3 regions of the Pseudomonas sp. NY15354 genome follow, and region 3 is predicted to be linked to each of the others. Evidence: predicted binding sites of a transcription regulator. Region 3 holds the regulator's gene; each other region holds the start of a gene.

Region 1 (5,414 bases), on a different contig from region 3:
AGCTACCGCTCGATCATCGCCAGCCTGCCGCAAGACACCTACTGAGCCACCCCTCGATGACAAAAAGGCCGCTCCTGCAGTGATTGCAGGAGCGGCCTTGTGTCGACTAGCCCAGCCCAGGCCTCACTCCTGGGTGTTGTCCATTTTCAAAACGCCATCTTCAAAGATGTTCAGCTTCTGACGCAGTTCACGCGGCTGCATCGGCGCCTGGGCCGTATCGCCCTGGCCCGGCGTGGCTGGCGCGCTGGCGCCAGGTGTGCCGTTGACAGGGGGCGTTTGCTCGGTAGGCGCCGGGGCATCCGGCGCGCTCTGCTCGCCTTCGATGCTGCGCTGAGCCTTCTTGGTCAGGACGATGATGTCGATGCGGCGGTTGACCGGGTTGAACGGGTCCTTGCGGTCAAACAGCGACGAGGAGGCGTAACCCACCACGCGTGCGACCTGCTCATCCGGATAGCCTCCGGCCACCAGCGCACGTCGGGCCGCGTTGGCACGGTTGGCCGACAGCTCCCAGTTACCGAACTCGCCGGTGCCGGCATAGGGCTTGGCATCGGTGTGGCCACTGATGCTGATCTTGTTCGGCACGGCCTTGATGGTGTCAGCCATGGCCAGCAGGATGTCCTCGAAGTACGGCTGCAGACGGGCGCTGCCCAGGTCGAACATCGGCCGGTTCTCGGCATCCATGATCTGGATGCGCAGGCCGTCCTGGGTGATCTCGAACAGGATCTGGTCCTTGAACTTCTGCAGTTGCGGGTTTTCCTCGACCTTGTTCTGCAGCTCTTGCAACAGCAACTGCAGGCGCTCCTGCTCGACCTGCTCGGCCAAGGTCTCGACCTTGTCCTTGTCCAGTTGGATGCTGGTGTCTGGGGTCGGCTCGGATTTTTCTTCCGGATTGATGGTTTTCTCCGGCGCCAGTTGTGGCGAACCGCCCAGGTCAATGACGTAGGGCGTGCCGCTCTCGGAGAAGCCTATTGGGTCCTTGAAATAGCCGGCGATGGCGATCTTCTGCTCAGGCGTGGCCGTGGACAGCAGCCAGAGCACCAGAAAGAACGCCATCATCGCGGTGGCGAAGTCGGCGAAGGCGATCTTCCAGGCGCCGCCGTGGTGACCGTCGCCAAAGCGCTTGACGCGCTTGACGATGATGGGCTGATTGTTCTCCATGACTTAGCGACCGCGAACCGCTTGTTCCAGCTCGGCGAAGCTTGGACGATGCGCCGGGTAAAGCACCTTGCGCCCGAACTCCACCGCCAGCGATGGCGGCATGCCAGAGGCCGAGGCCACCAGCGACGCCTTGATGGCCTCGTAGACGTTCAGCTCTTCCTTCGCGTCATGACGCAGCGCGTTGGCCAACGGGCCAAAGAAGCCGTAGGCCGCGAGAATACCGAAGAACGTACCCACCAGTGCCGCGCCCACGTGCAGACCGATGGATTTCTGGTCGCCATCACCCAGCGACGCCATGGTCACGACGATACCCAGAACCGCAGCCACGATACCGAAGCCAGGCATACCATCGGCAATGCCTGTTACTGCATGGGAAGGATGCTCGAGCTCTTCCTTCATGTTCAGCAGTTCCATGTCGAACAGGCCTTCGAGTTCATGGGGCGCCATGTTGCCGGTGGACATGATGCGCAGGTAATCGCAGATGAACGCGGTCATGCGCTCGTCGCCCAGCACAGCAGGGTATTTGGCGAAGATGGGGCTGGCTGCCGGGTCTTCGATATCGCCTTCGATGGCCATCATGCCTTCGCGGCGGCTCTTGTTGAGGATCTCGTAGACCAGGCCCAGCACCTCCAGATAGAAGGTATGGGTGAAACGGGTGCCGAACATCTTCAGCGACTTCTTGATCACATGCATGGTCATGTGACCAGGGTTGGCCTGAAGGAACGCACCGAAGGCCGCACCGCCGATGATCAGCACTTCGAACGGCTGGATCAGCGCCGCGATCTTGCCGTGGGAAAGCACGTAGCCGCCGAGCACGCTCGCGAATACGACGATGATGCCGATAATTTTAGCCATAGGTTCAAAGCACTTGCTGTGGTGGACAGGGTCAGGGGCGGGAGCTTTAAAACTCTTCTTCTACTTATCGACAGAACTGCGCCAGACTATAGGCACAAAATGCGAAAAGCCAGTTCGGACTGATGTCAAAATGCCAATGGACGCTAAGGTACCAAGCCAGATTCCACCTACGCTCGATGCCTGGGTAAAACTGCTCGATGGCATCCGCCTGCCAGTCCCCAAGGAGAGTCACGACCGGGTGCTGGCCGCCATCAACGATAGCCGTCGCTCCCTGCGCGACATCGCCGAACTGATGCAGGACAGCCCTGCTCTGGTGCTTTCGGTGATGCGCGAGGCGAACCATCCGGCCAACGCCAGCCAGGCAGAACCCGCCGAAAGCCTGGAAGTCGCTCTCAACCGCCTGGGCCTGGCCCGCAGCGCGAGCCTGCTGGCACGTCTGCCAGCCGTACCTGGCGAAGACATTCCGCCCGTGCTGCGTCAGTTCCTGCTGATCAGCCAGCACGCCGCCCAACAGGCCAGCGGCCTGTTCGCCAGCCGCCTGGCCCGGTTGTGGCAGGAAATCCACTGGGGCAGCCTGTTGTTCCTGTCACCGCTCTGGCCCCTGGCCTTGGCCTATCCCAAGCTGCTCGATGCCTGGGAACTGCGGGTCATCCACAAAGGCGAGGATGCAGCCGAGGTGGAGCACGAGCTGTTCGGCGTGCGCATTGTGACCCTGTGCCAAGCCATGGCCGAGCAATGGCGTCTGCCCGGCTGGGTGACCCAGGGCTATCGCCTGCTGCTCGATGAGCGCGAACAATTGGCCCAGGTCCTGAGCATCGCACGCGAGCAGGATGCCCTCACCCAACAGCAGCGGCTGGACGAAGAGCCTGGGCTACGCCGCTGGTTCAACCAACCCGCCAACACCGTGCTGCTGGCCAACGGCCTGGCCTTGGCGGCGCAGGTGGGCTGGGACAATCCCCACCTGCTGCGCTGGCAATTGCTGACGGCGTTGTACCTGCAGACCTCGCTCGATGATGTCCAGCAGCAAATTCACCAGCAAGCGGCGGCCAGCGCCCGGCATCATGCCCGACACGCCTTGTTCCATCCGGCCGAAGCCCTGCTCTGGCCCTGGCATCAGCGCCGTCCGCATCCGGACATGCTCACGCCCGAGCCGCCCACCAGCCAGGACCTCGAGCATTGGCGCACGGTGTGCGCCGAGTTGCTGACCCAACCCAGCCCGTTCACCACCAGCCTCCATCTCAGCACTCAGGCCCGCGAAGCCCTGCTGGCCTGTGGGATGCAGCGGATCATGCTGCTGGCGCTCGACAAAACCAATGAATGCCTGCGCGTGCAACAGACCGCCGGCCTGCCCCAGGAAGCGGCCTCGCTCGTGCTGCCACTGGCCCAGAGCAAACTGTTGCAACGGTTGATGGGGCAGGCGGCGCAACTGCGCCTGACGCCAGAGAACCACACCCAGTTCTCGGCGCTGCTGCCAGCCCCCTTGCGCGCGCTGCTGCCCAGTGAACATCTGTTGCTGCGCTCACTGGCAGTCAATGGACAGGTGGTGATGCTGATGATCGCCGACCAGGGCGGCAGACCCATGGTCGATGTCTGCGTGCAGGCCTTCGGCAAGACCGCCCAATGCACCGAGCGCGCACTGTCGGCCTTTGCCAACCGCAACGTCTGAGCCTTAGGCTACAATCGCCTCCTCTATTCCACCCTGGAGATCGTGGATGACTGACTTTTCCGGCTTGCCCCTGGTGATCGAACCGGCCGACCTATTGCCACGCCTGACGTCGCCACAGCTGATCCTGGTCGACCTGACCAGCGCCAACCGCTATGGCAGCGGGCACATCCCCGGCGCCCGGTTCATCGACCCCAAGCGCACCCAATTGGGCCAACCTCCGGCACCAGGGTTGCTGCCGGCGCGGGCCGATCTGGAAAAGCTGTTCGGCGAACTCGACCACCGCGACGATGCTGTCTATGTGGTGTACGACGATGAAGGTGGCGGCTGGGCCGGGCGCTTCATCTGGCTGCTCGACGTCATCGGGCACAGCCGCTACCACTACCTCAATGGTGGCATCCAGGCCTGGCCTGCGGACAAACTCAGCATTGAAGTCCCTCCCAGCACTGGAGGCCCGGTCAGCCTGCAACTGCACCCAGAGCCCACTGCCACCCGCGAATACCTGCAAAGCCGCCTGGGCGCGGCCGACCTCGCCATCTGGGATGCTCGCAGCCCCGGCGAGTACCGGGGGGAAAAAGTGCTGGCCGCCAAAGGCGGGCACATTCCCGGCGCGGTCAACTTCGAGTGGACCGCCGGCATGGACCTGAACGACCACCTGCGCATTCGCCCGGACATGGCCGACATCCTGCAACAGCTCGGCATCACCCCAGACAAGGAAGTGATCACTCACTGCCAGACCCACCATCGTTCCGGCTTCACCTATCTGGTGGCCAAGGCCCTCGGCTATCCAAGGGTCAAGGCCTACGCTGGCTCCTGGGGCGAATGGGGCAACCATCCGGACACGCCTGTAGAAGTTTGAAATTCCAAGGAAACCCAATGAAATCCCGTTTGTTCATCATCAGCCAGTACCTACTGCCGCATCACCTGCTCTCGCGGCTGGCCGGCTGCATCGCAGAATGCCGTGCCCGCTGGTTCAAGAACGCTTTCACCGCCTGGTTCGCCAAGCGCTACCAGGTGAACATGTCCGAGGCACTGGTCGAAGACCTGACCGCCTATGAGCATTTCAACGCCTTCTTCACTCGCGCCCTGAAGCCGGGCGCCCGCCCGCTGGACGAAACCTCAGGCGCTATCCTCTGCCCGGCCGACGGTGCCGTCAGCCAGCTCGGACCGATCGAACATGGCCGTATTTTCCAGGCCAAGGGGCACAGCTTCAGCGCACTGGAGCTGCTCGGGGGCGATCCTGCCCTGGCCGCGCCCTTCATGGGGGGTGAGTTCGCCACCATCTACCTGTCGCCCAAGGACTACCACCGCGTGCACATGCCGCTGGCCGGCACCCTGCGTGAGATGGTCTACGTGCCAGGCCGCCTGTTCTCGGTCAACCAGACCACCGCAGAGAACGTGCCTGAGCTGTTCGCCCGTAACGAGCGGGTCGTTTGCCTGTTCGACACCGAGCGCGGCCCGATGGCCGTGGTGCTGGTCGGTGCGATGATCGTGGCCTCGATCGAGACGGTCTGGGCAGGCCTGGTCACGCCGCCCAAGCGCGAGCTCAAGACCTTCCGTTACGATGAAAACAGCCGCGCACCCATCCACCTGGAAAAAGGGGCCGAGCTGGGCCGTTTCAAACTGGGCTCGACCGCTATCGTGCTGTTTGGCCCAGAGCAAGTGAAGTGGGCTGAAAGCCTGGGTGCCGGCTCTGCCGTGCGCATGGGCGAGTTGCTGGCTCTGCCGGCCCAAGCCT
Region 2 (5,414 bases), on a different contig from region 3:
CATGGACGCTATGTCTGCCAAGCGCGTAAGCCTCGCTGTGGAAGCTGTCGGATCGAAGACTTGTGTGAGTACAAGCACAAAACTTCTGACGATTGATGCAATAGAAAGAAATGGTTGTATACGATTGAAAAAATCTTTTTTACCGGAATCAGGTTTCTCGCTATAAGGACGGCCAACGGCCCTTTGGCTTGGAGTGACTCATGAGCACCGATAAAGACGAGCTGTCAATCGACGACGAATTTTCCACCTCGGAAGACGACGCAGAGCCTCAGGTGGAACCTGCAAAGACCAATTTGAGCAAACGCCGCACCATCGACAACCTTCTCGAGGAGCGGCGCCTGCAAAAGCAACTCGCCGATTTTGACTACGACCTGTGAGGGGTCAGGCGTCCTTATAGCCTCCCTTGCGGAGGCTTGGTGTTTCAGGGGCGGGACAAGCCATGGCGCTGGGCGAGTTCGATGAGATCGACCAGCGAATGGGCATTGAGCTTGAGTAATAGACGCGTCTTGTAGGTGCTCACCGTCTTGTTGCTGAGGAACATGCTGTCAGCGATTTCCTTGTTGCTCTTGCCGCTGGCCAGTTCCTTCAACACCATCACCTCCCTGCCGGAGAGACGCTGGACCATCTCCTCCTCGCTACCGCCTTTCACGCATCCCCGAGTCTTGTGCAGCGCTTGATTGGGGAAATAGCTGTATCCGGACAGCACCGCCTTGATCGCACTGAGCAACTCGGTCAGGTCTTGCTGCTTGCACACATAACCGGCGGCGCCGGCCTGCATGCAACGCATCGAAAAATGCCCCGCAGCCTGCGAGGTCAGCACTAGCACTTTGCTGCCTGGGCTAATGCATGCCATGCGGGCAATGACCTCCAGGCCATCGAGCTTCGGAATACCGATATCCAGTATCACGATGTCCGGAAGATGCTCCCGGATCAATTGCAAGGCATCCACACCATTGTCGGTTTCCGCCACCACCTCGTATCCATGCCGCTCCATCAGCATGCGTACGGCAAGACGAATTACCGGATGATCATCCACGATAAGCACTTTATTCATGCGGCATCCATTGATTCACTATTACAACTCCAAAGCATTACGATAACCGAGCTGACCGCCTTATGGCGCAGCGAAATGCCGCCCATCACCAAGCAGAGAGAGCCCCTACATAAAATAAAGAAATTTCCTACGAACTAATTACTTCAAACTTCTGACAGCAAGGCGCCGCCTACAAACTAACAATAAGCAATATAAAACCCCACCACCATAACGCTTTTGACTTGAAGGAATTCTCTATTCCTGCGGGTAACTTTAGAGAATTCGATGAACATAAAGCGCCACGTCACTCCACGGGAAACAGCTCTATCTTTTCATCTGCCTCAAATCAGGCGAGAGATAGGTAAATATTCGTGGGCCATGACCATGCAAACCGACTCCATCAGCCCTTTGGCAATCATCGCCATCTTCGCTGGCGTCATCGAAGCCTCTGCACTGGCAACGCTGCCGTTTCTCAGCGAGAACAGCCAGGAAATCTACACCTGGTTCCTAGTGGGCTTTCCCTTCTTCCTGACCATGTTGTTTTTCCTGACTTTGAACTTCAACAATCAATCCTTGTACCAGCCACCTCCCCCGGAGGCAGGGGAAAAGACCGACATACATACCTCCCTTGCACGAGCGCCTGAAAACGTCTTGCCAGCGCGATCGCCCTCGACAACACCAGTGCCGGTACAAACCATAAGCATCACCCTCTGCGGCCCGGACACGCGCAAGATCATCGAAACCCATATTCTGCATGCTCTCACCCAGTCTCATGCCCTCCCCCGCAGCTGGATTCTCGACAACCTGGATACCCGTGTTCGCATCAATCTTTCGGTCAGCGCTCTGGGCACTGACGAAAAACGTGATCCCTCCTGAAGTCCAGGCCAAAAAAAAACCCCGGCGCAGGGCCGGGGTTTTCAAGGTACTCGCAAGGATCAGAGCAGTGAACGACCCTTGTTGGCAGCGATGCGCATACGCAGGGCGTTGAGCTTGATGAAGCCTGCAGCATCGGCCTGGTTGTAGGCGCCGCCATCTTCTTCGAAAGTCGCGATATTGGCATCGAACAGCGAATCGTCCGACTTGCGACCGACGACGATGACGTTGCCCTTGTACAGCTTCAAGCGGACAACGCCGTTAACGTTGGTCTGGGAGGCGTCGATCATCTGTTGCAGCATCAGACGCTCCGGGCTCCACCAGTAGCCGGTGTAGATCAGGCTGGCGTACTTCGGCATCAGCTCATCTTTCAGGTGAGCGACTTCGCGGTCCAGGGTGATCGATTCGATGGCACGGTGGGCCTTGAGCATGATGGTGCCGCCAGGGGTTTCGTAGCAACCGCGGGACTTCATGCCCACGTAGCGGTTCTCGACGATGTCCAGACGACCGATGCCGTTGGCGCCGCCGATACGGTTCAGCTCGGCCAGCACGGTGGCGGGGGTCATCTCGACGCCGTCGATAGCGACGATATCACCGTTGCGGTAGGTCAGTTCGATGTAGGTAGCCTGATCTGGGGCGTTCTCCGGAGAGACACTCCAGCGCCACATGTCTTCCTCGTGCTCGGTCCAGGTATCTTCCAGGACACCGCCTTCGTAGGAGATGTGCAGCAGGTTGGCGTCCATCGAGTACGGCGACTTCTTCTTGCCGTGGCGCTCGATCGGAATGCCGTGCTTTTCGGCGTAGTCCATCAGCTTCTCGCGGGACAGCAGATCCCACTCACGCCATGGTGCGATGACCTTGACGCCTGGCTTGAGCGCATAGGCGCCCAGCTCGAAGCGCACCTGGTCGTTACCCTTGCCGGTGGCACCGTGGGAAATGGCATCGGCGCCAGTTTCGTTGGCGATTTCGATCAGACGCTTGGCGATCAGCGGGCGGGCGATGGAAGTACCCAGCAGGTACTCGCCTTCGTAGACGGTGTTGGCGCGGAACATCGGGAAAACGAAATCACGCACGAACTCTTCGCGCAGGTCGTCGATGTAGATTTCTTTCACGCCCATCGCCTGGGCCTTGGCGCGGGCCGGCTCGACCTCTTCGCCCTGCCCCAGGTCAGCGGTGAAGGTCACCACTTCGCAGTTGTAGGTATCCTGCAGCCACTTGAGAATCACCGAAGTATCAAGGCCGCCGGAATACGCCAGTACGACCTTTTTTACGTCCGCCATGCCATCACTCCACGGGGTTGTACGGAAAGCGGTTGATTCTACCGGCCCCACTGAAATATTTACAATGGGGCGACAGCTTGTGACGACAAAGCGACAGTAACGGTCAAGACCGCGACCAGCGGTCGCATTCAGGCGGTTTTGCCGGCAACTGGACGCGGCGCAGCGGCCGCCGGTGCTGCTGGAGGCGTGGCGGCAGGGGCTGCCGGCGGCTGTAGCGTGGGTTTTTCAGGCGCTTTTTCCACCGGCTTTTCGACGGGCGTGACACGGTCCAGCTGGATGTTCACCCGGCGATTGCGTGCGCGGTTGGCGGCGCTGTTGTTCTTGGCCAGCGGGTAACGCTCGCCGTGGAAGCGCACGGTGATCTGCTCCTCTGGCACGCCATGGGCCTTGAGGTAATCGGCAACCGCCAGCGCCCGGCGCCGTGAGGTGTCCCGGTTGGTCAAGCGATTGCCGCTGTTGTCGGAGTGGCCATCGAGCTCGATGTGGTTCACCGACGGATCGGCCTTGAGATAGTCCAGGATCACGTCCAGACGTGCCCTGGCCGAGCTGTCCAGCTCGATGCCGCGAGGGAAGCCTACCTGGGTCTGGCGGATCTGATCGAAGTTCATCGGCAACAATTTGCTGGCGCACACTTGGTAGTCGCCATATGCCTTGGCGAAGCTGACAGGCAGCACACGCACTTCCATGGGCCTGCCACCTTCGCCGGTGTAGTTGCGCACCACTGTGCTGCGCCCATCGAGCAAGCCATTGATCAAGCGACTGGCCTGGCCCTGGGTCGAGGTGAACAGCACGCCGGTACGGCCCATGCGCACCGAGCCGAGGTTGATATCGCCGCGTCCGGGCTGCCACGGCGCAGCCGCGGCCAACAGCGTCGCGCCCCCCGCGCCCAGCGCATTGGTGTGCGAGCGCAACTGGAAGATCGGCTGCTCACCGGCCCTGCGCACGAACTCACCGCTGCCAAAACCGTCGATCGGCTGGACAAGGCGACATTCGAACTGGTCCCCCTCGACGTTCCAGGTAACGTTCTCCACGCGAGTCTGGAAGGTCAATGCCCCGGCCGGCAGGCTGGCAAGCAAGGTGAACAGGGCTAGGTAACGCTGGCGCACGGGCGGCTCCACTGATTCTGACGGCTTACCTGCAAGCTATCGGACGCTTGCGCGAAAACTTGATAGCCGTGCTCGCACCAGGGTTTTCCGGTAGCATGGGGGCTTGAGTTCGACCCGCCTGGAATCCCCAATGTCCGATCGCCTGACCCTCCTGCGTCCCGACGACTGGCACATCCATCTGCGCGATGGTGCCGTCCTGCCCCATACCGTTGGCGATGTGGCGCGCACCTTCGCCCGCGCCATCATCATGCCCAACCTCGTCCCGCCGGTCCGCAATGCCGTCGAGGCCGGTGCGTATCGTGAGCGCATCCTGGCCGCGCGTCCGGCCGGCAGCCGCTTCGAGCCGTTGATGGTGCTGTACCTCACCGACCGAACCAGCGCCGAGGACATCCGCGCGGCCAAGGCCAGCGGATTCGTGTATGCCGCCAAGATGTACCCGGCCGGCGCCACCACCAACTCCGACTCGGGCGTGACCAGCCTGGACAACATCACACCAGCGCTCGAAGCCCTGGCCGAGACCGGCATGCCGCTGTTGGTGCACGGTGAGGTGACCCGTGCCGAAGTCGATGTGTTCGACCGCGAGAAGCGCTTCATCGACGAGCACCTGGTTCGCCTGGTCGAGCGTTTCCCGACCCTGAAGGTGGTGTTCGAGCACATCACCACCGCCGACGCCGCGCAGTTCGTCCTGCAGGCCCCGGCCAACGTCGGCGCGACCATCACCGCCCAGCACCTGCTGTACAACCGCAACCACATGTTGGTGGGCGGGATCCGTCCGCACTTCTATTGCCTGCCGATCCTCAAGCGCAACACCCATCAGGTGGCCCTGCTGGACGCGGCCACCAGCGGCAACAGCAAGTTCTTCCTGGGGACCGACTCGGCGCCACACGCCCGTCACGCCAAGGAAGCCGCTTGCGGGTGCGCCGGCTGCTACACCGCCTATGCCGCCATCGAGCTGTATGCCGAGGCGTTCGAGCAGCGTAATGCCCTGGACAAGCTGGAAGGCTTCGCCAGCCTGCACGGCCCGGCCTTCTACGGCCTGCCGGCGAACACCGACACCATTACCCTGGTTCGCGAGGAGTGGACTGCTCCGGACAGCCTGCCACTGGGCGACAACACTGTGAT
Region 3 (5,414 bases):
TTCGTTCGCGGTGACGCCATCGCCGGCATGCTGATCCTGTTCATCAACCTCATTGGCGGCATGCTCATCGGTATCCTGCAGCACGGCATGTCGGCCGGCGAGGCGGGCAAGGTCTACGCCTTGCTCACCATCGGTGACGGTTTGGTGGCGCAGCTGCCCTCGCTGCTGCTGTCCACCGCCGCCGCGATCATGGTGACCCGAGCCTCCAGCGCCGAAGACATGGGCAAGCTGATCAACCGGCAGATGTTCGACTCGCCCAAGGCGTTGGGCGTTTCGGCTGCGCTGATGATCGTCATGGGCTTGGTTCCCGGCATGCCGCATGTTGCCTTCCTGGGGCTTGGTGCGGCGGCCGGGGGTGGCGCCTATCTGGTGTGGCGACGCCAGCAGCAGGCCAAGCTCAAGGCTCAGGAAGAAGTGCAGCGCCAGCAGGACCTGCTGCCTTCGCCACAGCGTGCTCTGGAGACCAAGGAGCTGGGCTGGGACGATGTGACGCCCATTGACATGATCGGCCTGGAGGTCGGTTACCGCCTCATTCCATTGGTGGATCGCAACCAGGGTGGCCAACTGCTTGCGCGGATCAAAGGGGTGCGCAAGAAGCTGTCCCAGGACTTGGGCTTCCTCATGCCCACGGTGCATATCCGCGACAACCTGGATCTGCAGCCGAGCGCCTACCGTCTGACCCTGATGGGGGTGATCCTGGCCGAGGCCGAGATCTATCCGGACCGGGAACTGGCGATCAACCCGGGCCAGGTCTTCGGCACGCTCAACGGGATCGCTGCGCGCGACCCGGCGTTTGGCCTGGAGGCGGTGTGGATCGATGTCGGCCAGCGCGCCCAGGCCCAGTCGCTGGGCTACACCGTGGTCGATGCCAACACCGTAGTGGCCACCCACCTCAACCAGATCCTGCAGAAGCATTGCCATGAACTGATCGGCCATGAAGAGGTCCAGCAACTGTTGCAGGTATTGGCCAAAGGTTCGCCTAAACTTGCCGAGGAGCTGGTGCCGGGCGTCATTTCGTTGTCAGGCTTGCTCAAGGTCCTGCAGGCGCTGTTGGCCGAGCAGGTACCTGTGCGGGATATCCGCAGCATCGCCGAGGCAATCGCCAACAATGCTGGCAAGAGTCAAGATACCGCCGCGCTGGTCGCGGCAGTGCGCGTCGGATTGTGTCGCGCCATCGTGCAAAGCATTGTCGGCGTTGAGTCCGAGCTGCCTGTGATCACCCTTGAGCCAAGGTTGGAACAGATTTTGCTCAATAGTCTGCAAAGGGCCGGGCAAGGCCAGGAAGACGGTGTTCTCCTGGAGCCGAGCATGGCCGAGAAGCTGCAGCGTTCGCTGATCGAAGCGGCCCAGCGCCAGGAGATGCAAGGGCTGCCGGCCATTCTTCTGGTCGCCGGCCCCATCCGCGCCATGCTGTCGCGATTCGGCCGCCTGGCTGTACCGAATTTGCATGTTCTGGCGTATCAGGAAATACCTGACAACAAGCAAGTCACCATCGTTGCCACCGTGGGCCCCAACGGCTGAGGTAGTGGGTTATGCAAGTTAAGCGTTTTTTCGCCGCCGATATGCGTCAGGCCATGAAGCTGGTCCGGGATGAGCTTGGCTCCGACGCCGCCATCATCGGCAACCGGCGCATCGCCGGCGGTGTCGAGTTGACGGCCGCGCTGGACTACAAGCTGTCCGCCCTGGCCCCACGCGTGCCGAACATCGAGCTCGAGGACGAGCTGCGCAAGACCCAGACGCGTATCGCCACTGCCCAAGCCGAACTGAGCACGCGCCACGAAAGCGACGAGACTGGCAATCGCCAGCTCTTCGCCGGGTTGTCGTTAACCGCTTCCGAGCCATTGGTCGAGCCGCAGGTCGATGCGCCTGCGCCGGTCGCTGCCACTGCGCCAGCGCCAGTCGATCCGCGTTTGTTCGATGCCATGCGTTCGGAGCTGTCGGGGCTGCGCGAGTTGCTTGAAGTCCAGCTCGGCTCCCTGGCCTGGAGCCAGCTGCAGGGCAACAAACCGCAGCAAGCCAACCTGTGGCGTCGCTTGCAGCGTATTGGCCTGTCGGGCCCGATCGCCCGCGAAGCGCTGGAGCTCGCTGGCGAGATCGAAGACCCTCGGCACGCGTGGCGCATGATCCTGGCCCACCTGGCGCGAATGATCCAGGTCCCGGAGATCGAGCCGATCGAAGAGGGCGGCGTGATCGCCATGGTCGGCCCGGCCGGCATGGGCAAGACCACCACCTTGGCAAAGCTTGCGGCGCGCTATGTGCTCAAGTACGGCGCCCAGCATCTGGCGCTGGTGAGCATGGACAGCTTCCGCATCGGTGCCCAGGAGCAGCTCAAGACGTTGGGGCGCATCCTCAATGTGCCGGTGACCTATGTCGACCCGGGCCAGTCCCTGGCCCAGGCGCTCGATCCGCTGCTGCGCAAGCGCGTGGTGTTGATCGACACCGCTGGCCTGCAGGCCAGCGACCCGGCCCTGCGACTGCAGCTGGAGAGCCTCGCCGGGCGCGGCATCGCCGCCAAGAACTACCTGGTACTGGCCACCACCAGCCAGAAACAGGTGCTGACCGCCGCCTACCACAGCTACAAGCGTTGTGGCCTGGCCGGCTGCATCCTGACCAAACTCGATGAAACGGCCAGCCTCGGTGAAGTGCTGAGCCTTGCCATCAGTCACGAATTGCCCGTGGCCTATCTGACCGATGGGCCGCGCATTCCTGATGACCTGCAATTGCCGCGTAAACATCAGTTGGTCAGCCGTGCGGTCAGTGTGCAGATGCAGGACGAGCCCAGCGAAGAGGCGATGGCCGACATGTTCGCTGATCTCTACCACAACCCAGGCAAGCGTGCGGGTTGACGAATGGACAGCGCAAAGTACCTACATCAGGGGCGCCGGGTTCGGCGCCTCATGTGGCCTGGGCCCCGAGACAAGGTAAAGAACAAACATGGGTAGCATGCATCCCGTACAGGTGATCGCCGTGACCGGCGGTAAAGGTGGCGTGGGCAAGACCAACGTTTCAGTGAACCTGTCCCTGGCGCTGGCCGAACTCGGCCGCCGGGTCATGTTGCTGGACGCCGACCTGGGCCTGGCCAACGTCGACGTCCTGCTGGGGCTTTCGCCCAAGCGTACCCTGGCCGATGTCATCGAAGGGCGCTGCGAGCTGCGCGATGTGCTGCTGCAGGGGCCGGGTGGTGTGCGCATCGTGCCGGCCGCCTCCGGCACCCAGAACATGGTGCACTTGGCGCCGGCCCAGCATGCCGGGCTGATCCAGGCCTTCAGCGAGATCGGCGACAACCTCGATGTGCTGGTGATCGATACCGCCGCGGGGATCGGGGACTCGGTGGTGAGCTTCGTGCGCGCCGCGCAGGAAGTGCTGCTGGTGGTCTGCGACGAGCCGACCTCGATCACCGACGCCTACGCCTTGATCAAGCTGCTCAACCGCGACTACGGCATGAACCGCTTCCGGGTCCTGGCCAACATGGCGCAGAGCCCGCAGGAAGGACGCAACCTGTTTGCCAAGTTGACCAAGGTCACGGATCGCTTCCTGGACGTCGCCCTACAATACGTCGGTGCCGTGCCTTACGACGAATGTGTGCGCAAGGCGGTGCAGAAGCAGCGGGCGGTCTACGAGGCCTTCCCTCGATCCAAGTGTGCGCTGGCGTTCAAGGCCATCGCGCAGAAGGTCGACAGCTGGCCGCTGCCTGCCAACCCGCGCGGGCATCTGGAGTTTTTCGTCGAGCGTCTGGTGCAGCCTACCAGCGCAGGACCGGTACTATGAATGCGAGCGGTTTCAAGATGTACAGCCGGGCGGCGCGCGATGCCCAGTACGAACTGGTCGAACGTTATGCCCCGTTGGTCAAGCGCATCGCCTACCACCTGCTGGCGCGCCTGCCGGCCAACGTGCAGGTCGAGGACCTGATCCAGGCGGGCATGATCGGCCTGCTGGAAGTGGCCAATAAATACGATGCCAGCAAGGGCGCGAGCTTCGAAACCTATGCCGGCATCCGCATTCGCGGAGCCATGCTCGACGAGGTGCGCAAGGGGGATTGGGCACCGCGCTCGGTACACCGCAATACCCGCATGGTCAGCGACGCGATACGCGCCGTGGAGGCCAGAACCGGTCGCGACGCTAAAGATCATGAAGTTGCTGCCGAACTCCAATTGAGTCTCGATGATTATTACGGGATTCTGAACGACACCCTGGGCAGTCGCCTGTTCAGCTTCGACGACCTCCTGCAGGACGGCGAGCACGAAGGGCTGCATGAGGATGGCGCCAGTGGCCAGCTGGAACCCTCGCGGGATCTGGAAGACGAGCGCTTCCAGGCCGCGTTGACCGAGGCCATCGCCAACTTGCCGGAGCGTGAGCGTCTGGTGCTGGCGCTGTACTACGACGAGGAGCTGAACCTCAAGGAAATCGGTGAGGTGCTTGGGGTCAGCGAGTCGCGTGTCAGCCAGTTGCACAGCCAGTGCGCCGCGCGCCTGCGCAGCCGTCTCGGGGAATGGCGGGCACGTTGAGCCAGGGTTCGCCACCGTCGTTGGATGTTGTACCGAATTGATTGAATGCGCGTCCGGGGGCCGGGCGCGTTTAAGACTGCTTGGAGGTCTAATTGAACAAAGACATGAAAATCCTCATCGTTGACGACTTTTCGACGATGCGGCGGATCATCAAGAACCTGTTGCGTGACCTGGGCTTCACCAACACCGAGGAGGCCGATGACGGCACCACGGCGTTGCCGATGCTGGAAAACGGCCACTACGACTTCCTCGTGACCGACTGGAACATGCCTGGCATGTCTGGCATCGACCTGCTGCGCAAGGTCCGTGCCCATGATCGCCTCAAGGGCATGCCGGTGCTGATGGTGACCGCAGAAGCCAAGCGCGACCAGATCATCGAAGCGGCCCAGGCCGGGGTCAACGGCTATGTGGTCAAGCCTTTCACCGCCCAGGTGCTCAAGGAGAAGATCGAGAAGATCTTCGAACGCGTCAACGGCTGAGTCACGTCAGGGGGCGCCATGGAGCAAATGAACACATCGTTGGGGGAGTTCGAGTCGACCCTGAAGAAACATGCCCAGGAACTGGTCGAGAGCCTCGAGCACGGCCGGTTCGGCGAGGCGGTGCAGCTGATCCATCAGCTGAACCAGACCCGTGACCGTGGCCTGTACCAGGAAGTCGGCAAGCTCACCCGCGAGCTGCACAGTGCGATCGTCAGCTTCCAGATCGACCCGCGCATGCCGCAGGCCGAGGAAGTGTCGCAGATCACCGACGCCACCGAGCGCTTGTCCTATGTGGTCAAGCTGACCGAAGGCGCGGCCAACCGCACCATGGACCTGGTGGAGGCGAGCACGCCGCTGCTCAACGACCTGCAAACCGAGGCCCAGAACCTGAGCGCCGACTGGCAGCGCTTCATGCGCCGCGAAGTGGCAG

Evidence for each region. The regulator FliA, encoded in region 3, starts transcription of late flagellar genes. The targets are predictions, from matches to a motif close to CTAAAGTTTNNNNNNNNNNNGCCGNTAA.
Region 1: a site for FliA is predicted at 2,078-2,105, ahead of motA (flagellar motor stator protein MotA). Genes of this name have one in related genera too.
Region 2: a site for FliA is predicted at 4,329-4,356, ahead of ACNFCH_RS01625 (flagellar protein MotY). Genes of this name have one in related genera too.

The regions. Positions count from the first base shown of each region.
Region 1 covers NZ_JBLUPV010000002.1:98,512-103,925, forward strand. The annotation lists gene rsgA (small ribosomal subunit biogenesis GTPase RsgA) at 1-45, shown strand, start outside; gene motB (flagellar motor protein MotB) at 124-1,158, opposite strand; gene motA (flagellar motor stator protein MotA) at 1,162-2,013, opposite strand; gene ACNFCH_RS02390 (HDOD domain-containing protein) at 2,144-3,679, shown strand; gene ACNFCH_RS02395 (rhodanese-like domain-containing protein) at 3,726-4,535, shown strand; gene asd (archaetidylserine decarboxylase) at 4,553-5,414, shown strand, end outside.
Region 2 covers NZ_JBLUPV010000001.1:360,788-366,201, reverse strand. The annotation lists gene nth (endonuclease III) at 1-96, shown strand, start outside; gene ACNFCH_RS01645 (PA3496 family putative envelope integrity protein) at 201-377, shown strand; gene ACNFCH_RS01640 (response regulator transcription factor) at 422-1,054, opposite strand; gene ACNFCH_RS01635 (hypothetical protein) at 1,319-1,909, shown strand; gene ACNFCH_RS01630 (argininosuccinate synthase) at 1,969-3,186, opposite strand; gene ACNFCH_RS01625 (flagellar protein MotY) at 3,315-4,292, opposite strand; gene pyrC (dihydroorotase) at 4,423-5,414, shown strand, end outside.
Region 3 covers NZ_JBLUPV010000006.1:101,824-107,237, forward strand. The annotation lists gene flhA (flagellar biosynthesis protein FlhA) at 1-1,521, shown strand, start outside; gene flhF (flagellar biosynthesis protein FlhF) at 1,533-2,846, shown strand; gene fleN (flagellar synthesis regulator FleN) at 2,935-3,768, shown strand; gene fliA (RNA polymerase sigma factor FliA) at 3,765-4,505, shown strand; gene ACNFCH_RS08595 (chemotaxis response regulator CheY) at 4,610-4,984, shown strand; gene ACNFCH_RS08600 (protein phosphatase CheZ) at 5,003-5,414, shown strand, end outside.